DNA from 4 places in the Methylobacterium sp. Leaf88 genome. Region 2 is predicted to be linked to each of the others. Evidence: riboswitches for the same ligand, from Rfam matches in the RefSeq annotation. Region 2 holds a riboswitch; each other region holds the start of a gene.
The links. Region 2 has a riboswitch for cobalamin ahead of ASF20_RS14225 (TonB-dependent siderophore receptor). Riboswitches for the same ligand answer to the same signal wherever they lie in the genome.
Positions count from the first base shown of each region.

Region 1: another riboswitch for cobalamin. It lies ahead of ASF20_RS15065 (CbtB-domain containing protein); the one in region 2 lies ahead of ASF20_RS14225 (TonB-dependent siderophore receptor).
Region 3: another riboswitch for cobalamin. It lies ahead of ASF20_RS06285 (TonB-dependent siderophore receptor); the one in region 2 lies ahead of ASF20_RS14225 (TonB-dependent siderophore receptor).
Region 4: another riboswitch for cobalamin. It lies ahead of ASF20_RS10010 (TonB-dependent receptor); the one in region 2 lies ahead of ASF20_RS14225 (TonB-dependent siderophore receptor).

Region 1 covers NZ_LMMK01000024.1:153,900-159,647, forward strand. Annotated here, with positions in the region: gene cobW (cobalamin biosynthesis protein CobW) at 1-839, opposite strand, end outside; gene ASF20_RS15055 (DUF1636 domain-containing protein) at 836-1,276, opposite strand; gene ASF20_RS15060 (CbtA family protein) at 1,269-2,039, opposite strand; gene ASF20_RS15065 (CbtB-domain containing protein) at 2,067-2,243, opposite strand; cobalamin riboswitch at 2,281-2,474, opposite strand; gene cobU (bifunctional adenosylcobinamide kinase/adenosylcobinamide-phosphate guanylyltransferase) at 2,560-3,093, shown strand; gene cobO (cob(I)yrinic acid a,c-diamide adenosyltransferase) at 3,090-3,689, shown strand; gene ASF20_RS15080 (hypothetical protein) at 3,689-4,405, shown strand; gene ASF20_RS15085 (cobyric acid synthase) at 4,402-5,748, shown strand, end outside.
Region 2 covers NZ_LMMK01000022.1:181,134-186,881, forward strand. Annotated here, with positions in the region: gene ASF20_RS14220 (ABC transporter ATP-binding protein) at 1-78, opposite strand, end outside; gene ASF20_RS14225 (TonB-dependent siderophore receptor) at 78-2,201, opposite strand; cobalamin riboswitch at 2,423-2,633, opposite strand; gene ASF20_RS14230 (hypothetical protein) at 3,102-3,332, opposite strand; gene ASF20_RS14235 (PQQ-dependent methanol/ethanol family dehydrogenase) at 3,501-5,264, opposite strand; gene ASF20_RS14240 (transporter substrate-binding domain-containing protein) at 5,467-5,748, opposite strand, start outside.
Region 3 covers NZ_LMMK01000011.1:85,190-90,937, reverse strand. Annotated here, with positions in the region: gene ASF20_RS06315 (hypothetical protein) at 109-273, shown strand; gene ASF20_RS25255 (hypothetical protein) at 273-398, shown strand; gene ASF20_RS06310 (hypothetical protein) at 541-921, shown strand; gene ASF20_RS06305 (hypothetical protein) at 954-1,130, opposite strand; gene ASF20_RS06295 (transcriptional regulator) at 1,883-2,203, shown strand; gene ASF20_RS06290 (DUF2934 domain-containing protein) at 2,237-2,425, opposite strand; cobalamin riboswitch at 2,597-2,813, shown strand; gene ASF20_RS06285 (TonB-dependent siderophore receptor) at 3,260-5,374, shown strand; gene ASF20_RS06280 (peptidase) at 5,374-5,748, shown strand, end outside.
Region 4 covers NZ_LMMK01000012.1:782,861-788,608, forward strand. Annotated here, with positions in the region: gene ASF20_RS10000 (PepSY domain-containing protein) at 1-795, opposite strand, end outside; gene ASF20_RS10005 (hypothetical protein) at 839-1,240, opposite strand; gene ASF20_RS10010 (TonB-dependent receptor) at 1,279-3,447, opposite strand; cobalamin riboswitch at 3,555-3,757, opposite strand; gene ASF20_RS10015 (hypothetical protein) at 3,834-4,145, opposite strand; gene ASF20_RS10020 (FdhF/YdeP family oxidoreductase) at 4,453-5,748, shown strand, end outside.

The sequences.
Region 1 (5,748 bases), on a different contig from region 2:
TCCGTCTCCGCGGCGCGCGCGACGCGGATGGCGAGGTCTTCGGCCGAGGCCGTGGCCGCCACCGGCAGCGCCACCGAATCGAAGTCGTCGTGGTCGTGGTCCTCGCCCTCGCCGTGGTGGGAGGGACGCGCGTCGAGGTCGTCCTCGGCCGCCGCCTGGATCCCCAGGATCACGCGCGGGTCGAGGCGGCCGTGCTCGGCCTCCACCATCTTCACCGCGCGGGGCAGGTGTTCGGTGACCTCGGCCCGGACCTTGGCGCGCCCGGCCTCGTCGAGGAGGTCGGCCTTGTTCATCACCACGAGGTCGGCGCAGAGGAGCTGGTCCTCGAACACCTCCTCGAGGGGATTGTCGTGGTCGACGCTGGCGTCGTCCGCGCGCTGGGCGGCGAGCGCCGCCGGATCGTCGGCGAAGAAGCCGGCAGCCACGGCCGGGCCGTCGATGACCGCGACCACGCCGTCCACCGTCACCCGCGAGCGGATCGCCGGCCACTGGAAGGCCTGGACCAGGGGTTTGGGCAGGGCGAGGCCCGAGGTCTCGATCAGGATGTGCTCGGGCGGATCGGCCCGGTCGAGGAGCTTGTTCAGGGCCGGCACGAAATCGTCGGCCACGGTGCAGCAGATGCAGCCGTTGGCGAGCTCGACGATGTCCTCGTCGCCGCAGCCCTCGATGCCGCAGGCGGCCAGGAACGAGCCGTCGAAGCCGATGTCGCCGAACTCGTTGACGATGATGGCGAGGCGCCGGCCGTTCGCGTTCTCCACGAGGTGGCGCACCAGGGTGGTCTTGCCGGCCCCGAGGAAGCCCGTGACGATGGTGCAGGGGATCTTGGCGACGAGGGTCATTCGGCGGCGTCCGGAAGGGGGGGCGCCGCGACGGGCGGCGGGAATGGGGGAAGGCGGGCGACGACGCCCTTGCGGAATTCCTGCGGCCGGGCCTTCCACGGCACGATGCCGTCCGGCGTCGCGGCATAGAGCGCCACGCCGTCCAGGATGGTGCCGGCCGACGCGACCGGGTCCAGATCGCCGTAGATGTAGGTCCAGCGGCCTTGCGAGGCCACCGCCACCGTGCAGGGGCGCTTGCAAACCGAGAGGCATTCGACGCTCTCGACCGTGATGCCCGGGTGGCCGCCGGCGCTCACGGCGTCCTGAAGCGCGGCGAGCAGGCGGGCGCCCGCCCGCGGCTCCGAGGCGTCGCCGGCCGTCCGGCAGGTGGCGCAGACGTAGAGGGTGACGGCGGCGTGGTCCGTGTCAGGCCGCGGGTCGGGCATGTGGTCAGGCATGGGTCGGCCGCGCGTGGGTCGGCCGGGTCTTGCCGAACAGCCCCCAGGCCCAGCCATAGGCCAACCCGATCACCGCCCAGAACACGAAGGCGATGCCCAGCGAGCGCGCCGCGAACTGCGCGGCGTAGGAGGCCGGCAGGTTCGAGGCGGCGTGGCTCGCCTCCGGCGCACCCGCGAGATGGGGCGCGACGAGGAGCACGATGCCGCCCGCGATGGTGACCGGCGCCCGCCGGATCGCGATGAGGTAGAGCCCCATGGCGGTGGCCGCGGCGGTCATCACCCACCAGAACTGGCGGTCGGCCAGCGGCGCGGCCTCCATCCCGGGGAGTTCCGGCGCGAGGCCGAGGGCGGGGGCCAGCGCCACCGCGAGGAAGCCGCCGATGGCGAAGCGCAGGCCGGTCTCGGGGCTGGGCTCGCGGTTGCAGGCCAGGAGCACGGCACCGAGCAGGAACGCGTAGCCGACGCCGCCCACCAGGGTGGCGAGCGCGGTGAAGGCCATGCGCGGCAGGCCGGGGCCGGGCTGCCAGTCGGGCGCGACCTCGCCGCCCGCCACCGAGGGATCCTTGGTGCCGTGATCGTGACCGCCATGGACGCGGACGATCAGCGAGGCGGGGGTCGGCCGAACGGGGGCGGCGGAGGCCTGCGTCTCGTAGCGCTCGGCCGCGATGATGAGCGGCGAGGTGAGCGCGAGCTGCAGGCCCGTCGCGACGACGGCCGCGAGGAAGCCGGCGACCAGGGCCGCCGACACGAGCCGGATGATCATGGGATTGTCTGCCTTAAGCGGAGACGCTCAGTGGCAGGGGAAGTTCTGGCTGTGGCGGAAGTCGTGCGCCGCGTTGTGCAGCGCCATCGCGGGGGCGAAGCCTGCCATGAACACGAGGCCGAGGCCGAGGAAGGCGGCCACAAGCACGGCGCCGAGGCGCTCGTTGGTGCGGGTGCCGGTCAGGACGAGGGTGTTGGTCGACATCGGGTTCATCTCCTGGCCGCCCCGCCGGCGGCCGTCAAGCATCGAGCGGGAGGACGGCAGGTCTCCTGGCTCGCGGGTCGCTGGTCCTGCCGCCTTCCCGGATCGCTCCAGTGGCTGATGGCAGTCCCGTCTCCGCTCACAGTTGCGGGGGCAGCTGCGGTTTCGAGGTCGCCCCCTCACCGCATTCCCTTTTCACCCCGTCGCCGGGGCACCGTCCGATCCACGCTTCTACGCGGTTGCCGATCCGCTGACAACGCGGCCCGGATCGGATTCCCGCCTTTGACCCGGGACCTCGATTTCGGGCACAGCAGGCCGCATGCCGCATCCTCCACCCAGACTGACCCTCGTGCTCGGCGGCGCGCGCTCCGGCAAGAGCGCCCATGCCGAGGGGCTGATCGAGGCGCAGCCTCGGCCCTGGCTCTACCTCGCCACCGCCCAGGCCTGGGACGACGAGATGCGCGAGCGCATCGCGCTCCACCGCGCCCGCCGCCCGGACGGCTGGATCACGCAGGACGTGCCGCTCGCCCTGCCCGAGGCGGTCGCCGCCGCGACCGGGCCGGTGCTGGTCGATTGCCTCACCCTCTGGCTCACCAACCTGATCCTGGCGGAGGCCGACGTGCACGCCGCCACCGCCGCGCTGCTCGCGGCCTGCGCGGCGGCCCCCGGCCCGGTGGTCCTGGTGGGCAACGAGGTCGGCCTCGGGATCGTGCCGGACAACGCGCTGGCCCGCCGTTTCCGCGATGCGGCGGGGCGCCTGCACCAGCGCCTCGCGGCCCAGGCGGACCGCGTCGTCCTCACGGTGGCGGGCCTGCCCCTGATCGTGAAACCCCAACCCGGAGCCACCCCATGACCGACGCCGACCGCCATCGCGAAAAGATGGAGAAGCGCAAGGCCGTCCAGGATGCCGAGGTGGCGGAGAAGACGATCGAGAAGGGGCTCCTCATCGTCAACACCGGGCCGGGGAAGGGCAAGACCACGGCGGCCCTCGGGCTGATGCTGCGGGCGCTGGGCCACGGCTGGCGCGTCGGCGTGGTGCAGTTCATCAAGGGTGCCTGGGACACCGGCGAGAAGCACGCCCTCACGGCCTTCGGCGACCGGATCGACTGGCACACCCTCGGCGAGGGCTTCACCTGGGAAACCCAGGACAAGGCCCGCGACATCGCCGCCGCCGAGCACGCCTGGGCCAAGGCCCTCGACCTCATGGCCGATCCGACGATCCGCCTCGTGGTACTGGACGAGCTCAACATCGCCCTGCGCTACGACTACCTGGATCTCGAGGCCGTGGTGGCGGCCTTCCGGGCGCGCCGACCGGACCTCCACGTCGTGGTCACCGGCCGCAACGCCAAGCCGGCCCTGATCGAGGCCGCCGACCTCGTCACCGAGATGGCGGTCGTGAAGCATCACTTCGCCGCCGGGGTGAAGGCGCAGGTGGGCATCGAATTCTGATGCGCTTCGTCCTCGGCCCGGTCGGGCTCCTTGTCCTGTCGGGCATCCATCCGGCCTGCGCTGAAACCGCGCCGGCCTGGCCGGCCAGCTATCTCGGCCGCGTCGAGGCCCTGGCGGTGGTGGAGGGCCTGAACGCCCGGCTGCTCGCCAGCCGCTCCGCCACCGCGACCCTCGAAGGCTGGTGCGCCGAGCACGGTATGGCCGCGACGCCGCGGCTCGCGGCGAATCGGCAGCGCGGCGCGGACAAGCCCGCCTCGGAGGAGACGCGCCGGCGCCTGAATGCCGGCCCCGACACCGTCCTCCGCTACCGTCAGGTGCGGCTCGCCTGCGGCGACCACGTCCTGTCGGAGGCGGACAACTGGTACGTGCCCGAGCGCCTGACCCCGGAGATGAACCGCCTGCTCGAGACCACCGACACGCCGTTCGGCCGGGCGGTCCAGGCCCTCGGCACGACGCGGCAGACCATCGGGGCGGAACTCCTGTGGCAGCCCCTGCCGCAAGGGTGGGAGCAGGCGCCGCCCCCGGCGTCGACCTGCGGCGACCTCGCGATTCCCGACCATCTGTTCCGGCACCGGGCCGTGCTGTTCACGGCGGAGCGCGTGCCGTTCTCGGAGGTGGTCGAGACCTACGGGGCCGCCATCCTGGCCTTTCGTCGCGCCGCGCGGCCCGCCGATCCGGCCTGCGCCGCATCCCCGTCGGACGGCCCGCAGCCATGACCCGCGCCCTCATGATCCAGGGCACCGGCTCGGATGTCGGCAAGTCGCTGATCGTGACCGGGCTGTGCCGGGTCTTCGCGCGGCGCGGGCTCGCCGTGCGGCCCTTCAAGCCGCAGAACATGTCGAACAATGCCGCCGTCACCGCCGATGGCGGCGAGATCGGGCGGGCCCAGGCGTTGCAGGCGCGGGCGGCGGGGGTGGCGCTCTCGGTGCACATGAACCCGGTGTTGCTGAAGCCCCAGAGCGAGACCGGCAGCCAGGTCGTGGTCCAGGGCCGCATGGTCGGCACCGCCAGGGCGCGGGACTATCAGGCCTGGAAGCCGCGTCTCCTCGCCTCCGTGCTGGAGAGCTTCTCGTACCTGAAGGCGCAAGCCGACCTCGTGGTGGTGGAGGGGGCGGGCTCGGCGTCCGAGGTCAACCTGCGGGCCGGCGACATCGCCAATATGGGATTCGCCCGCGCCACCGGCACGCCGGTGATCCTGCTCGGCGACATCGACCGGGGCGGCGTCATCGCCAGCCTCGTGGGCACCAAGGCGGTGATCGACCCGGAGGACGCCGCGATGATCCGGGGCTTCCTCGTCAACCGCTTCCGCGGCGATCCCAGCCTGTTCGCCGACGGCATGGCCACCATCGCGCAGGCGACCGGCTGGCCGAGCTTCGGGCTGATCCCGCACTTTCCCGACGCAGCGCGCCTGCCGGCGGAGGACGCCCTCGGCCTCGCGGGCTCGGACTCCGGATCGGCCCGGCGCAGGGTCGTTGCCGTGCCGGTGCTGCCGCGCATCGCCAATTTCGACGACCTCGACCCGCTTCGGGCCGAGCCCGACGTGGCGGTGGTGCTGGTGCGCCCGGGCGAGCCGATCCCGGTGGCCGACCTCGTGCTCCTGCCGGGCTCGAAGACCACCATCGACGACCTCGACGCCTTTCGCGCGGAGGGCTGGGACATCGACCTGCGCGCCCATGTCCGGCGCGGCGGGCGGGTGCTCGGGCTGTGCGGCGGCTACCAGATGCTCGGCCGGCGCATCGACGACCCGCACGGCATCGAGGGTGCGCCCCGCTCCGTGCCGGGTCTCGGGCTCCTCGACGTCGAGACCGTGATGACGCCGGTGAAGCATCTGGCCGCCGTGACCGGCACGAGCCAGCCGGACGGCGTGCCGTTCTCGGGCTACGAGATGCATGTGGGCGACACCTCCGGGCCGGACACCGCGCGTCCGGCGATCCGGCTCGCGGACGGGCGCCTCGACGGCGCGGTCTCGGCCGACGGCCGCGTCACCGGCACCTACGTGCACGGCCTGTTCGCCGACGACCGCCAGCGGGGCGCCTGGCTCGGTCGCCTGGGGGCGGCC
Region 2 (5,748 bases):
TCGGCGTTCGCCGAAGCGCTTGCTCGCCCCCTGGATCTCCAGGACGAAGTCACCCGCATGGGTGGTGACGTCAGCCATCAGAACCGCACCGAGATCGTGCCGGTGAAGCGCCGGGGCGCGCCGGGATAGACCCGGAAGGCGTTGTTCGAGCTCTCGTAGTAGGTCGCGTCGAAGATGTTCTCGACGTTGAGGCCGAAGCGCATGTTCTCGTAGCGGTAATAGGCCAGGGCATCGACCGCGATGTAGGCCGGGAGCACGAAGCCGGAGCCTGCCGCGTCCCCGGCGCGTTCGCCGACGCCGCGCACGCCGCCGCCGAGGCCAAGGCCCTTCCAGGGGCCCGCCTGCACCTCGTGCACGGCGAGCAGACTGCCCGAGTGGCGCGGGATGTTGATGAGCGGTGCGCCTATCGGCAGCACGTTGTCCTTGGTCACCTCGGCATCAGCGTAGACGTAGCCCGCCAGGATCTTGATCTCTGGGGTGATCTGGCCGGCGGCGGTCAGTTCAAAGCCCTGGCTGCGCACGCCGCCCGCTGCCAACGAGAAGCCGCTGTTGTTGGGGTCGGCCGTCAGCACGTTCTCGCGCTCGATGCGGAAGGCCGCCGCCGTCAGGCCGAGCGCGCCTCCGAACAGATCGAGCTTGGCGCCGACCTCGTAGCCGATCCCGGTCTCGGGCTCGAACGGCACAGAGCGAGCTACCGCGAAAGCGTCGGGGCCGATATTAGGCCGGAAGCTGGTGCCGACATTGGTGTAGAGCGAGAGCGCCGGCAGGGGCTGATAGACGAGGCCGGCGCGCGGCGTCGCCGCCACCCGGGATTGTTCCGTCTGCGTCGCCGTCGTGCGCTCAAGGAAGGACTGCTCGAAGAAGTCGAAGCGCACGCCGAGCAAGGCCTTCCACTCAGGGCTCAGCGCGATCTGGTCCTGGGCGTAAAGGCCGGTGTTGGTGACCCGCTCCAGGTTGTTGCGCCGGATGGTGAGCGGCGGGAGGGCCTGGCCGTAGCGCGGATCGTAGATGTCGAGGCTGTAGGGGCTCTGGCGGAAGTTCGAGCGGTCGTAGACCACGCGGCTGTCGGTGCTCTCGCGCTCGAAGCCGAGAAGCAGGGTATGACCGAGATCGCCGGTGGCGAAGCGCCCCACCACCTCGGCCTGACCGATGGCGGTATCCCAGCGGTAATCGCGAAAATTCCGGTCGCGCAGGACGGTGCGGTTGTCGGCGGCGAGGCCACGGACCTCCGCCGATTCCCCGACCAGCGAGCCGGTGTTGAAGTGGGTGGCCAGCCGCATCTGCCAATCGGCGTTGAAGCGATGCTCGACGCGCACCTGCATGGTGTCCGAACTCTGGTCGGTGCTCTGCCCCGGCTCGCCGAGGAAGCGGGAGATCGGCAGGAAGCCGAGTTGCTTGTTGATCGCGATCACGCCCCGGTCGACCACGATGCGGTTGCGCAGGAACTCGGTCTCGACGGTAATTTTCGTGTCCGGCGTGATCTGCCAGCTCACGACGGGAGCTACGAGGAGCCGGTCGCCATCCACGAAATCGCGGAAGCTGTTCTGGCGTCCGCCCGCGAAGTTGAAGCGGTAGAGGAGCGTGCCGTCCTCGTTGAGTGCGCCGCCGGCATCCACCGTGCCGCGGAACTGCTCGAACGAGCCCCACAGGCCGCCCATCTCGACGAAGCGCTCGGCGGTCGGCTGCTTGGTGACGAAGTTGACGAGGCCGCCCGGGTCGCTGCGCCCGAACAGGCCGCCGCCGGGACCCTTCAGGACCTCGATCCGCTCGACGTTCTGGGTGTCGGGCGGCGGCGGCGAGCCCCGGTTGATCGGGAAGCCGTTGCGGTAGAGTTCCGAGGTCGTCGTGCCGCGGATGGCGTAGCTGAACACCGTCAGGCCGCCGAAATTGTTCTGCTGGGCGACGCCGGGCGTGTAGTTGAAGACGCGGTCGACGCGGGTGGCAGCGAGATCCGTGATGACCTCGCGTGGCGCGACGGTGACGACCTGGGGCACGTCGCGCTGAGGCGTGTCGGTCTTCGTGCTGCTCACCGCCCGGTCGGCCCGGTAACTCGGGGTCGGACCGATCAGGCCGATACCTGGGTTGGGACCAGCACCAGCGACGGTCGGGGCACCTCTGCCATCCCCTTCCACGGAGAGCTCCTCCAGCGTGACGGCCTCCTGCGCCCGTGCCTCCAAGGTGGGTGAAACCGTCGAGAGGATCGCGGCAAGGGCGCAACGCGATCCCCGGCGTTCGGGTCTCCAGCGGCGCTTGGTGGATGCGGGCGGGTTCGGGATCGGGGCCGTCGCGGTGGGCAGGCTCGGACGAAGGGGCACCGGTGCGCTCAAGGTTGTCGAGCGACGGCCGAGCGGGTGCCCTCACAGGATCGGCCGCGTCAGCAGCCGAGCCCGCTCATGCGCTCCGCCGGGACACCCCGCCCGAGAGACGTATCGTGGTGCAAGGCAGGTCTCCTGGCTCGCGGGTCATTGCCCTCGCCTCAGCCTTCCCGGTGCGACGCACCAGTGACCATGAACGGAAAGGGCTCGCCGCTGACAGTTGCGGGGGCAGCTTCGGAAGCACTCTTGCGAGCACCCCGAATTCCCTCTTAGCCCGCGAGCCGACGGCCCGCAGGAACCTTGACGGTCAGACATTCGCTGGGCGCCGCCGCATAGTCAATCGAGGGAACGCCATTTTCCGCAACATTGTAACATTGCATCGGCATGGTTCCGGATGGTTGTGCGTCGTCAGATGATTTGGGACGGTCTGCGGTGTTCAGGAGCGGAGGCTCTGGTCCATCTGGGGTGAGAGGTTAGGCAGCCTGTGCCTGGTGGTGCAACTGGCCGATGCCCGATGGCCTCCACGATAGGCTGCTTAAGAACGTCTTCCGATCGAAAGCAGCCGGACCGCATTTCACCCGTCCCGGTCATAGACCGGACCGGCGGATCTCGACCCAACCCAGTCGTTCAAGCGCCTTCGTGCGGCTCCCGTAAGCGGACGTGTAATCCACCTCTACTCTATCAGGGATGCGCCCTTTGCAAATACACAGTCAGCTCTCGCGGTGTCTCAATTTCGACGTTCAAATTCTTCGTCGCGGGTGAGCGAGGTCATGTCGCGCCTGCCTGTCATTGCGCCAGCGTACGCAGCTCCCCGCGGGCGAGTCCGATGAGGGTCCGGGCGAGCAGCCATCCGATCACCGCCGTCGCGAGCGCGAGCAGGCAGACGGCGAGGAGGTCGATCGCCGGGCCCGGCCGCGCCGTCGCGATCCGCAGGGCCGCGACGGATGCTGCGGCGAGGGGGAAGCTCACGCCCCACCACGACACGCGGAACGGGCAGCTCCACTCGAAGCGGGCGATATGGTCAAGGCATGAGAAAGCTCCGGGATGCCTGCGGTTGTTGAGATACCGCCGACATTCCGGAGCTCGGGCGCGCCAAACCCTCGAGCGAAGGCCGGCACGCTTTCAGAAAATTCGGGAGTCATCGGTCGGGCGATGGCCGGAGCCACCGTCCGATGACGGCTCCGTTCAGCGCGTGGCGACGGTCTTGGGCAGCTTGAAGGCCCAGAAGCTTCCACCCTGGTTGATTCCGGCGGTGGATTTCGCCACTTCGCCACCCCACAGCGGCACGGCCCCGCCCCAGCCGGCGGCGACGCCGACCCATTGCTCCCCGTCCTGCTCCCAGGTGATCGGCGACGCGACGACGCCGGTGCCGACCTGGAACTTCCAGACTTCCTCACCGGTCTTGGCGTCGAAGGCCTTCAGGAAGCCCTCCGGGGTTCCCGTGAAGACGAGGTTGCCCGCCGTGGTCAGCACGCCGGCCCAGAGCGGCGCCTTGTTCTTGTATTCCCACACCGTCTTGCCGGAGGCCGGGTCGATGGCCTTGAGCGAGCCGATATGATCCTCGAAGACCGGCTTGATCGTGAAGCCAGCGCCGAGATATGCCGCGCCCTTCTTGTACGAGACCGGCTCGTTCCAGATGTCCATGCCCCACTCGTTCGATGGAACGTAGAACAGCTTGGTGTCGGGACTGTAGGCGACCGGCATCCAATTCTTGCCACCGAGGAAGCTTGGCACCGCGAAGACGGACTTGCCCTTCTTGCCGTCCTCGGACTTTGCCGGGTCGCCCGGGCGGAAGGCGTCGTCGTAGATCGGGCGGCCCTTCTCGTCGATGCCCTTCGCCCAGTTGATCTTGTTCACGAACGGGGTAGCCGAGATGAACTTCCCGTTGGTCCGGTCGAGGACGTAGAAGAAGCCGTTCCGGTCGGCGGTGCCGCCGGCCTTCACGGTCTTGCCGTCCTTCTGCATGTCGAACGGCACGAACTCGTTGACGCCGTCGAAGTCCCAGCCGTCATGCGGTGTGGTCTGGAAGCCCCACACGATCTCGCCGTTGTCCGGATTGATGGCGAGCCGCGAGGCGGTCCATTTGTTGTCGCCCGGGCGCAGCGCCGAGTTCCAGGGGCCGGGGTTGCCGGTGCCGAAATAGACGAGGTTGCTCTCGGGATCGTAGGTGCCGCCGAGCCAGGTCGCGCCGCCGCCGAACTTCCAGGTGTCGCCCGGCCAAGTCTCGTTGACCTGGCCGGTCATGGTCGAGGGCTTGCCGTTGAGTTCGCCCATGTGACCCTCGATGACGGGCCGCTTCCACACCACTTCGCCGGTCTCGGCATCGCGCGCCTCGACCCGGCCGATGACGCCGAACTCGCCGCCGGACACGCCCGTGATGATCTTGCCCTTCACGATGATCGGCGCGGCGGTGTAGCTGTAGCCAGCCTTGAAGTCGTCGATGTCCTTGCGCCAGACCACCTTGCCGGTCTTCTGGTCGAGCGCCACGAGCTTGGCGTCGAGGGTACCGAAATAGACCTTGTCCTTATAAAGAGCGGCACCGCGGTTCACCACGTCGCAACAGGGCAGGATGCCCTCCGGCAGGCGGGCGTTGTATTCCCACAGCTTGTCGCCGGTGCGCGAGTCGATGGCGTACATGCGCGAATACGATCCGGTGACGTAGAGCACGCCGTCCTTGACCAGCGCCTGGCTCTCCTGGCCACGCTGCTTCTCGCCACCGAACGAGAAGGAATAGGCCGGCACCAGGCCCTTGATGTTGTCGCGATTGAGCGTCTTGAGAGGGCTGAAGCGCTGGGCCTGCGGCCCGAGACCGTAGGTAACGACGTCGCCAGTGGTCTTCGCGTCGTTGAGGATGTCCTGTTCGGTGACTTCGGCGAGTGCCGGCAAGGTCAGGTTGACGCAAAGGGCAGTGACGCCCACCGCCGCCAGGAACTGGTCGCGTATTCTCATGGCATTTCCTCCGCTCAAGGCCGGGCCCGGTTCTCCGTGACCCACTGGGTTTCGCCGTCTCGATGTGTTGGGAAGGCGCCCCTTGATGTCGAAGCTAGAGAAGTTCTCAGAGGATTCTTATTGGCCATTGGTCGAATAGCCGTCGGGTGCCGGGACTGAGGATGAGGTCTTGGCTTTCGGTCCTCGACGATGCTCGGTCGGCTCAATAGCCTTGCGGCGCGGAGTAGGTGACGCCGTAGGCGTCGCAGATCGCCTTGAGGCGCCCCTCGGTCGCCAAGGCCGCCAGAGCATCGCCCACCGCGTAGGCGAGGTCGCGAGAATCGCTGCGGACCGCCCCGCCCAGATCCCATCGGGTCCGGACGATGCCCGGCATGGGCACCTCGACCACGGGATTGTTCTCCCGCGAGGCGCCGGCGCCCGAGAGCGCTGCCTCGATGCCGGCGCGCGTGCCAGCAAGGATTGGCGCCTCGCCCGCGAGATACGC
Region 3 (5,748 bases), on a different contig from region 2:
TCTCCACCTGACAGCGTGATGCGGATGCCGGCGGGACTCCGTCGCGCCGATGAGGCGTGGACGCGTCGGGCCCTTGGAGGCCCTTCCGCGCGCCCTATCTTCCCGCCCATGACAGAGCCCCCGGACGACAACCTGGATCACTACGCGCTGGGGTTCTACGCCCCCGGCAAGGGCCTGCGCCGGGAGGACTGCCCCTATGCCGAGGGCACGCAGGCGCATGCCCAGTGGATGGCGGGGTATGACGCTGCCGTGAAGGCGGGGGAGGGCGCGTGATGGTCTTCCGCCTCCTCCACGTCCTGCGCCTCTGGACCCTCCTGTCCGTCCCGGCCGGCATCGTGATCGGCAAGCTTCTCAAGGCGAACCGCCGGGCGACCACCCGGCCCGTTGACCGCCCGTAGGGGCGCAGCGGCACCGGACCCCATCGGGAAAAACGCGCGCCCGCGTCGGCGCCGGCCGGCGGCAGGGTCCCGTCGCCCCCGGCGCCCGCCCCGGGGACGGCCCGTGGGGGTAGGGGACAGATCGGAAAGGTTCGGAACACGCATGTCGCCACGTCTGACCGCCCTTTCGAGGCTCGTCCGCGCGGCGGCCTGGCTGAGCGTGGGGACCCTGGTCTGGCTCTCCTGGATTCCGCGGGATTGGGAGGCGCGCACCTCCCTGCCGGGTCAGGTCGAGCACGCCATCGCGTATGGCGGGACCGCCGGCCTGTTCGTCCTCGGCTACGGTGCCGGGCTGCGCTGGTGGCGGATCGGCGTGCCGCTCACCGTCCTGGGGGTCGTCATGGAGATCGGCCAGCGCTGGGTGCCCGGCCGGACCGCGCAGGTCATCGACGCTATGGCCAGCGGATCGGGCGCGCTCCTCGGCGCGCTGGGCGGCACGATCGTCGCCCGCTATCTGCTCAAGCCCGAGCCCCCGTTCCGGTAGGGCGCGCCGGCTCAGCCGGACGTCCCGAAGGTTCACGCCTTCCGGGGTTCGGCGGGCGAGGCCTCGGACGTCCAGAGCAGCGAGGCCGCGACATAGGACGCCTCCACCGCCACGAGCATCCAGACCGCATCGGTCAGGACGATCGCGAGGGCACGCTGCTCCAGGGCCCCCTCGATGCCGATCGCGACCGCCAGCAGCGATACGATCACCAGAAGACCCGGCAGGCGCACGGCCTGGCTTGCGGCAGCTCCGAGCGAGGCAAAACAGATCAGAAGCATTTGCGCACCAACGACACCGGGAGCCAGACTACCTAGGTATTGAGAGGACACAAGCGGAAATAAACAGCACTTTTGTGCTTTGCACAATTTCAGCTGCACTGCGGTCGTTAGTCCATTATCAACCTTAGCACTCCGTGAGCGACCCAACAGAGGAAGACGACCCAGGCTAGAGCCAGTCCGAACCCCAGCCCCAGGACCATGAGGGTCGAGACCCCGTGCCCGGCGCGGCCGAAGGCGGCCCGCCGCGGCGGGAACGCGGGCCCGTCGACACGCGGTTCGGGATCGTCGGTTTTCTCCGGCAACCGCTCGATGAAGAACCCGAAGGCGATCGCCGTCGCCCGCACGGGCCGTATCGCGCCCTAAGCCGTCGCTCAGCACCGACCGCGTCGCCCGCGCCCTCATGGCGCGCGGCACATCTGGTGCGGGCGCAGGCGACGCGGGAACGGAGCGTTCCCGAACGGGAAGTCCCGATCCACGGATCACGGCGCAGTCCGGGCTGTTTCCGACTAGCCCGGCGGCGCCGCCGGATCAGGCGCGTCGAACGGCGCCCCCGCCCGCGGCGTCGCGGCGGCGCCGGCCGGGCCTGCGCCTTCCGATCAGGCGCCCGGGTCCTGCTCTCCGAGGGATTTGCGGTACTGCCATGATCGCGCCCTCCCCATGCTGTCCGAGGAGGGATGTCCCACGTGTCTGCTCACCGCCAACGCCCGGATTCGGCGGGGGTGTCGGAACCGGGCCGGGAGGGCGGTCGCTTCCTGAAGCCCCTGCGCGCGGCGCGCGGCCTATGCCGGCGCCCGCTCGCCACTGTGGTCGGGGCCGAATACGACACCGTCCTCTCGCAGCTGGAGACCGGACGGGGACGGATCCCACCGAATTGCTACCGCGCCTGGGCGGCCGTCCGCGACGTCCCCGTCAAGGCCCTCGTCCGGGCCCCGATTCGCGTCGACGGCCCGTTCACCCACGCGATCCTGTTCGCGGACCACGACGCGGTGGCGGCGAGCGGCTGAGGCGACCCGCCCCCGAGCCCGTCCCCGGCGCCGTCAGGGACAGGCGGCGTCCTCCTGCGCCGGTGCGGCCGACTTCGGGGCGTTGCGGGCGCGCTCGGCCCGCAGCTCCCGCTCGGCCATCAGCCAGAACTCGACCTCGAACCCCTCGGGGCGGTGGTTGCGCTCCCAGATCTCATGGGCGCGCTCGCGGATCCGCTCGAACGTGATCCCATCCTCGGACATCGTGCTCTCTGCTCCTTCAGTCTCGGTCACAGCGTCACAGCCCGGTTCTCCCTGCGGGGCCAACGCTCCACGGCGGGATTTGTCCCCCGATGCGCACAAGGCTGCCCCGGTCGCCCCCTTCGCAGGGCAGGCTGCCGAACCCCGGGGGATTTGACGGCGGCGCCGGAAACGGCCTAGCTTACCCGCGACGGTTCCTCTTTAACGAGGATCAAAAGGGAACGCGGTGAGGGCGAGAGCCCGAGGCCGCGGCTGCCCCCGCAACTGTAAGCGGCGAGCTCCTCATCAACACGTCACTGGGTGAACGGTCCGTCAGGACCCGGGCCTGGGAAGACGATGGGAGGGCGGTGACCCGCGAGCCAGGAGACCTGCCGTCAGTCGTGGTCACACGCGAAACGCATCGGGCGGGGTGTCCTGGTGGGTGTCGGGGCGTTCGCTTGCCGCGAACGGGCCGACCTCTTCGCGGTGACGTGCCACTCCGCGCGACTCGTCGCGTCAGCCGTCCCGTCGATGCCCGTCCTCGCCCGCAAGTCTTGCTCCCGCATGCTCCCTCCGGCCGCCCCGCGCGGCCCGGTGACGGCTGGGCCGCGGACACGCCGGCCCCGGGCCCCGCTTGCCGATTGTAATGTTATAACATTCAGTCTAGCGGAGACGGCAGGTCGGCCCCGACCGATGCCCGCGCCCTTGTTCGGTTGCCCCATGTCCGGTTGCCCCACGTCCCGTTACCCTATGCCCGTCGCCCCCATCCCGTCCCGAACCGCGAACGCGCGCGGGTCGCGGCGAGGCCCGACCTTGCCGTCGCGACACGTCCTGCCCCTGGCGGCCCTGCTCGGCGGCCTGCTGCCGATCTCCGCCGAGGCCGAGACCCGGGAGGTCCCGCCAGCCGTCACCCTGGAGACCCTGGAGGTCGCGGGCTCCGGGCGGGGCGGCCCGGCGCCCGCCGAGGGGCTCAACCTGCGCAGCCCCGGCCGCAGCGCCAGCCGCCTCGGCCTGACGGCCCTGGAGACCCCCGCCAGCGTCGACGTGATCGCGGGCGAGACCACGCGGCTGCGCGGCCAGAACACGGTGGCGGAGGCCGTCACCCAGAACGCCACCGGCATCACCACGGTGGCGGCGCCGGGCAACGGCAACGGCGCCTTCACGGCCCGGGGCTTTTCCGGCCCGAACTCGATCCAGCAGCTCTACGACGGCACCCGCCTGTTCGTGGGCGCCGGCACCGTCACCTTCCCGTTCGACACCTGGAACGTCGAGCGCATCGAGGTGCTGCGCGGGCCGGCCTCCGTGCTCTACGGCGATGGCGCCATCGGCGGCGTGATCAATGTCGTCACCAAGAAGCCGGTCTTCACGCCCCTCAACGAGGCCCGCGCGGCGGTCGGCTCGGACGGTCTGGCGCGTCTGGCCCTGGATTCCGGCGGCCCGATCGGGGAGGCGCTCGCCTACCGCCTCAACATCAGCGGCAACCGCGCCGAGGGCTGGATCGCCCCGGACGGGAGTTTCCGCAACCTCGCGGTCTCGGGCGCCCTGACCCTGCAGGCGACGCCGGACCTCGCCGTCACCCTGAGCCATGATTTCGGCTATCAGGAGCCGGCCCGCTACTGGGGCACGCCCCTCGTCGACGGGCGCATCCGCGACGCCCTCCGGTTCAACAACTACAACGTCCGCGACGCCCAGATCCTCTGGACCGACAACTGGACGCAACTGCGCACCGAGTGGACGCCGAGCGCCGACGTCACGGTCCGCAACACCGCCTACCGGCTCCAGAGCCGGCGCCAGTGGCGGGACGTGGAGCAATACGCCTTCAACCGCGGCACCGGCCGGATCGACCGCTCCGACTACCTCGAGATCTACCACCAGCAGGAGCAGATCGGGAACCGCCTCGACGCCACCTTCCGCGGCACCCTGTTCGGCTTCCGCAACGAATTCCTGGCCGGGTTCGACGTGAACCACATCGCCTTCCGGCACACCAACAACTTCTATTTCGACACCACCACCAGCGTCGATCCCTTCGCCTACGACCCGGGCCTGTTCCCGGCCGAGGGCCGCGCCCGGCCCGCCTACGCCACCAGCACGCGCCAGGCCTCGGTCTTCGCCGAGAACCGCCTGATCCTGTCCGACCAGGTCTCGCTCCTGGCCGGCGTGCGCTACGACGCGCCGGTGCTGCAGCGGACCGACCTCGTCACCGGCAACACCTTCGACCGCGACTTTCGGGCGCTGAGCTACCGCTTCGGCGCCGTCTACAACCCGACGCCGCTGCTGGCCCTCTATGCCCAGTACGCCACCGCCACCGATCCGGTGGGCAGCCTGATCTCCCTGTCGCAGAGTCTCGCCAACTTCCGGCTCTCCACCGGCAAGCAGGTGGAGGTCGGCGCCAAGGGCGTGGCCTGGGACGGCCGGGCCGAGTGGACGCTGGCCGGCTACCGCATCGTCAAGGACAACCTGATCTCGGCGGTACCGGGCCAGCCGACGCTCTCGACCCAGGTCGGGCAGCAATCCTCCCTCGGCGTCGAGGCGGCCCTGAGCCTGCACCTCTCCGAGGCCTGGCGCATCGACGCCAACCTGGCGCTGCTGCATGCCCAGTACGACACCTTCGACCAGGCGGTCGGCGGGGCGGTGGTGTCCTATGCCGGGCGCCAGCCCATCGACGTGCCGGAGCGCGTCGGCAACCTCTGGGTCACTTACGCCTTCGCCCCGGCCTGGGAGGCCCGGGTCGGCCTGCAGCACGTGGGCGAGACCTTCAGCGACTTCGGCAACCAGGCGAAGCGCCCGGCCTACACCCTGGTCAATGCCGGGCTCGACCACCAGGTCACGCCGGATTCGCGCCTGTCGCTGCGCGCCTACAACCTGTTCGACACGATCTACGCGATCAGCGGCAACGCGGTGAACGGGGTCGGCACCAACTGGCTGCTGGGCCGGCCGCGCTCCGTCGAGGTCGCCTACAGCGTCCGGTTCTGATGCGGGCCTCTCCGAAACGGGCCTTCCTGAAGCCCCTGAAGCGCGGGCTGATCATCGGCCACCGCTGGCTCGGCATCGCCACGGGGCTGTTCCTCGCCGCCTGGGTGCTGTCGGGGCTGGTGATGCTCTACGTGGCGTTTCCGGCCCTGACGGAGGCCGAGCGCCTGTCCCGCCTCGCGCCCCTCGCCTGGGACCGGGTCCTCCTCGGCCCGGACGCGGCCCTGGCCCGGGCCGGGCTCGACCCGGCCCCCGGCGGCCTCAGCCTGTCCATGCGGGGCGGGGCGCCGGTCTATCAGGTCACCACCCGCGACGACGCCCGGCACGTGGTCTCGGCCGAGACCGGGCAGGCCCTGGGCGAGATCGACGGGGCGGCC
Region 4 (5,748 bases), on a different contig from region 2:
CATCTCCCGCATGGGCACGGTCGACACGGGCTTGTTGGCCCAGAGGGCGCTGGGCTGCCCGACGCCGGCCGCGTTGGACCAGCTGCGCAGGTGCTGGCCCCACCAGGCCGACCAGGGCAGCCCGGTCAGGGCGAGGAAGAAGATTCCGGCCCCGGCGACCAGGCCGGTGACGGCGTGCAGGTCGCGCCACCACACGCGCCTGCGGGGTGTGCCGCGGAGGCGCACGACCCCGCCGCCCTGCTGGCGCGGCCACCAGAGATAGAGGCCCGTCAGAACCAGGATGATCGTGAACCCGGCCACGACCTCGATGAGTCCGTTGGCCACCGGTCCGAAGTAGGCGAGGCTGTGCAGGCCTCGCACCACCATCATGAACTCGTCGTCCCGGGCGACCCGGTCCAGCACCGAGCCGTCGTATGGGTTGAGGTAGACCAGGATCCTGCGGGATCCCTCGGCCATCGTCACGACCGCGGAGGCGGACGGATCGGCGGGCTCGGTCAACGAGACCGGTACGGCGGTCGGCACGGCCTCGGAGGCGTTGAACAGCAGGACGTCCACACCCACGGGCGGGCTCGCCTGCACGGCGACCCTTGTCCGGTACGCGAACAGGGTCGCGTTGACCTCGTCCTTGAACAGGTAGAGCGAGCCGGTGACCGAGAGCAGGATCAGGACGGGCAGGCAGAGCAGGCCGGCGTAGAAGTGCCAGCGCCAGACGGCGCGATAGACGGCATCCTGCATCGGGTGGGCAGAAACGACGGCGCGGAAGGCCGTCGCGTCACCCTGGAGGGACTGAGACATGGTTGGGGGTCCGGCACGGAGCGATCTGGGACAAACGGATCGATCAGGCGGTCGGCGGACCTCGGGGACTGACGGATGGATCGGGCGGCGCCCGTGCGGTTCCCGGGTCTCCGGTCCGCCAGGCGCGGAGCACCGCATCGCCGGGCGACCAGCGCACGGCGACGAAGGCGAGAACCAGAACGGGCACCATGACGGCTTGCACCAGGGTGCAGCACGAATGCCGACAGGGCAGTGCCGCGTCCGTCGGAGCGTCCGTTCCGGCGTGTTCGGCACAGATGATGGTGTTGAAGCTCAGCTGGGGCACGGGCGCCATGGAACCCAGCAACGCCTGCAGGCAAAGCGCGTAGAGGACGGTCAGGGCGATGACCGCACGGCAGAATCCCCAATCTGGCCGCCAAGCACGCATGACAGCCGCGTAAGCTGTGGTTCCACGCTTCGTCAACATGGCAAAGTCATCTCACAGACTTTCACCCGGCATGTGACCTAGAACCGCCCCGCCAGGGTCAGACGTACCGCCGTCGGCTCGACGGGGTGGAAGTGCCGGTCCGCGACGCCGTCCGCCGCCTCGCCGGGCAAACGGGAGGTGTAGAAGTAGGTGATCTGGTCGGCCTGGGCGTTGGTCAGGTTCAACACGTCGAGGGACAGGCTGATTCCGTTGTCGAAGTTGTAGCCGACCCGCCCGTTGACCAGCGCCGTCGGGCGCGAGCGCACCGAATTGTCCTCGATCAGCGGCCGCGGCCCGAAGTAGCGCAGGCGCATCGCTCCGAACCAGCCCGGCCCCTCGCCGAAGGTGAACCCGGCCGAGGCGATGGTGGTGGGCGCCTCCGGGACTCGGTTGCCGACGGGGTCGCGGTCCGCGAAGCGGGCATTCGTCACCGTCAGGTCCCCCTCCAGGGAGAGCCAGGGCGTCACCGCGTAGCGGTTGGTCCATTCGACGCCGAAGCGGCGGGTGGGACGGCTCGGCTCGGTGGTGCCGCTGTCGCCCTGGAACAGGTTCTCGGAGGCGAAGTCGAGCTGGAACAGCGTCACCGCCGTCTCCAGCCCGGCGAGGCTGCGGTTGCGCAGGCCGATCTCCGAGCCCGTCGAAGGCACGAGGAAGGGCGAGCGGCTGATGTTGAAGAGCGGGCTCGCCGGATCCACCGTGGCGGTGACGCCGCGGGCATCGTTCGAGTGGAAGCCGCCCCCGTAATTCACGAACACCTCGGTGTCGAACCAGGGTCCCAGCACGAGGCCGAGCTTCGGGTTGACGATCCCGTCCCGGGCCGTGCCGGAATTGGCCGGGGTGTCCGAGCGGACATCGGCGGAGAACCCGTCGGCGCGCACGCCGACGCTGGTGCGCAGCCAGTCGGTCCAGCGCATCCGGCTCTCGACGTAGAGGGCCGCGCTCGCCTCCAGCACCCGGTCATCGAGCACGGTCGAGCGGGTTTGCCGCGCCGTGGTGTTGAACAGGCCGACCCGGATGGCGTCGGTGCGGGTCTGGAGGCCGATCTCGTTCTCCGCGGCCAAGCCGAACAGGGTGCCCTCGACGGTGTGGCTGACCTCGCCGCCGCCGAGCACCCGGCTGTCGCGCTGGCGGAACTGATCGCCGTTCACCGGATCGTTGAGGAAGTAGGTGAAGTCGTTGAACAGGTTCATGCCGTAGCGGATGACGTAGCCGCTCGCCCGGGTGATGCCGGCGTCGCTCGTCCGGCTCCAGCGGCCCGAGAGGGAGAAACGGCCGGTGTCGCCACCGTCCGTGGGATTCAGGGAGCCGAAGCGGCCGATGATCCCCTCCGCCACGGCGCGCTCCGGGATCTGGTTGGTGGCGTTCCACTTGGCCCAGTAGGCCATGCCCGTCAGCGCGAAGCCGTCGAGGGCCGTGCCCTGGCTGTAGCGGACGACGGCGTTCAGCTTGGCGAGGCGGTCGGGCACGTCCCAGGGGCCGTCATAGGTCTGGGCCTCGCCGGCCACGAGCAGGTGGCCTTCGCCGAGGGGCGCGGAGGCGATGCTGAGGGCGCGCTTGTAGCCGAAGCTGCCGAGCGACGTCAGCGCGAGGTTGCGCGCGACCGTGTCGAGATAGTCGATCCGCACCGAGCCGGCAGAGGCGAAGTCGCCGTCGCGGACGAAGTAGGGTCCCTTGTGGAATTCGACCGCGCCGACGAGTTCCGGGATCAGGAAATTCAGGTCGGCATAGCCCTGGCCGTGGGCGTGGGTGCGCATGTTCACCGGCATGCCGTCCACGTGAAGCGCGATGTCGGTGCCGTGGTCGAGGTTGAACCCGCGCAGGAAGAACTGGTTGGCCTTCCCCTCCCCGGAATGCTGGGTGACGATGAGGCCGGGCACGCTCTCGAGCGCCTCGCCGGGCCGGGTGATCGGCCGGCTGTTCAGTGCCGCCCCCGAGATCACGCCGGCGCTCGCCGCATCGACGCTGCGGAGGCCGCCGCCGATGCCGGTGACGCCGCCGACGAATCCCGCATGGGCGGCTGGCCCGCGGCCACCGCTGGCCGGGGCCTCGGCGGTCACGGACAATTCGGCGAGGTCCGCCTGCGCAGTCTCGGCGAACGCGTCCGGAATCCCGGCGCCGTAGGGCAGGAAACCGGCGCAGGCGCCGAGGAGCCAGGATCGGGCGGTGGGCCGTGAACGGGGAAACGAGCGAAAACGGGAGGACGACATGGGACCTCGGGCGACGTCTGTGGCACGTCACCGCGAACGAGGCCGGCCCGGATGCCGCACGGCATCCGCCCCGACACCCACCAGGACACCCCGCCCGATGCGTTTCGCGTGTGACCACGACTGACGGCAGGTCTCCTGGCTCGCGGGTCACCGCCCTCTCATCGTCTTCCCAGATGTCGAGACACCCAGTGACGTGCTGATGAGGAACTCGCCGCTTACAGTTGCGGGGGCAGCCGCGGCGTTGGAGCAAAACTCCTCACCGCGTTCCCTTTTGATCCTCCGGGGAGGAACCGTCCGACGCCAGGAAGCCCGACACGCGGTGACGGCGTCAATGGCCGCGCGGGGTTTTCGGGCCGGTGTGCCCGGCAGGCGACAGGCGTCGGGCGTCAGGGTCGGTCATCCGGTTTCCGCGCCGGCGCGCGCCGGTGGCCCGTGCCGGCTAGGACGGCGCCACCGGCCGCGAGGCCGAGGAGGATCCATTTCAGGGGAAGGCGCTCCGCGCCCTCGCTGCGCTGGGGCGCGGTCACCATGTGGCCCGGCGGAAGCTCCACGCCGGGCTTGCCGTAGGCCTGCGCGTCGGCGATCTGCTCGGCCGACACGGCCCATTCGGCGCCCATCTGCCGATCGTGCGCCATCACCGCGAGGCCGACCGCGAGGCCGACGGCCGCCGCCGCGAAGATCCTCACCGGCGTCCGCATCTCCCACGCTCCCATCTACCCCGCTTTCCAGCGGCCGATCCGGCCCGAGGGTTAGGCGATCGACCCGCCCTCCGCCAGGGACCGGGGCCGGAGAGGAAGGTCCCGATTGTCCGCATTGCGGCCTGGAACGGTTTTAACCCGGTCTTCATCGGCTCTGCAAAAAACGCATGGGACCCCTAACGGCATGACTGGCCTGCGTTTTCGCGCGATTGAGCGCACGCTGTGCATCGCGATATCGCTGAGGCGAGACTGCTCCGCTTCGCGGCCGATCGTCGGCCATGCGAGCCCTGCCCCTCAGGACCCCGTCATGGATCATCCGGTCGCGACCCCGAAGCGCTCCTCCGCGGCTGGCGGCTGGGGGGCCCTGAAAAGTTGCGGCAAGCACCTGCTGGGAAGCCGGGCACCCCTGTCGGGTGCGCGCGCCATGCTGAAGGCCAACCAGCCCGACGGCTTCGACTGTCCCGGCTGCGCCTGGGGCGATCCGGCGCACGGGTCCTCGTTCGAGTTCTGCGAGAACGGCGTGAAGGCGGTGTCCTGGGAGGCCACCGACAAGCGCACGCCGCCGAAGTTCTTCGCCAAGCACACCGTGAGCGCGCTGCGCGGCTGGACCGACTACGCCCTGGAGGGCGAGGGCCGCCTGACGCATCCGATGCGCTACGACGCGGCCAGCGACCGCTACGTCGCCACGACCTGGGACGCCGCGTTCGCGGAAATCGGCGCCACCCTGCGCGGGCTCGACCACCCGGACCAGGCCGAGTTCTACACCTCGGGCCGCGCCTCGAACGAAGCCGCCTACGTCTACCAGCTCTTCGCCCGGCACTACGGCACCAACAACTTCCCCGACTGCTCCAACATGTGCCACGAGGCCAGCGGCATCGCCCTCCAGGCGGCCATCGGCGTCGGCAAGGGTACCGTGCTGCTGGAGGATTTCGAGAAAGCCGACGCGATCTTCGTCGTCGGGCAGAACCCCGGCACCAACCATCCGCGCATGCTCGGCGACCTGCGGCGGGCGGCCCAGCGCGGCGCGAAGGTCGTGGTGTTCAATCCCGTGCGCGAGCGCGGGCTGGAGCGCTTCGCCGACCCGCAGAACACCGTGGAGATGCTGCGCGGCGCCAGCGCGCCGGTGGCGAGCCACTACTACCAGCCACGCCTCGGCGGCGACATGGCGGCGTTCCGGGGCATCGCCAAGGCGGTGTTCGCGGCCGACGATGCGGCCCTGGCCGTCGGTCAGCCGTCGCTGCTCGACCGGACCTTCCTGCGCAACCACACCGCGGACTACGAGGCCTACCGGGCCGCCGTGGACGCCACCCCCTGGGAATCCATCGAGGACCAGTCCGGCCTGGCCCGGGCCGACCTCGAGGTCGCGGCCGGGGTCTATCTAGCCGCCGACAAGGTGATCTGCACCTGGGCCATGGGCGTGACCCAGCACCGCCATTCGGTGGCCACCGTCCGGGAACTCGCCAACGTGATGCTGCTGCGCGGCCATGTCGGTCGCCCCGGTACCGGCCTGTGCCCGGTGCGCGGCCATTCCAACGTGCAGGGCGACCGCACCGTCGGCATCAACGAGAAGCCGCCGGCCGCCCTCCTCGACGCCCTGGAGCGG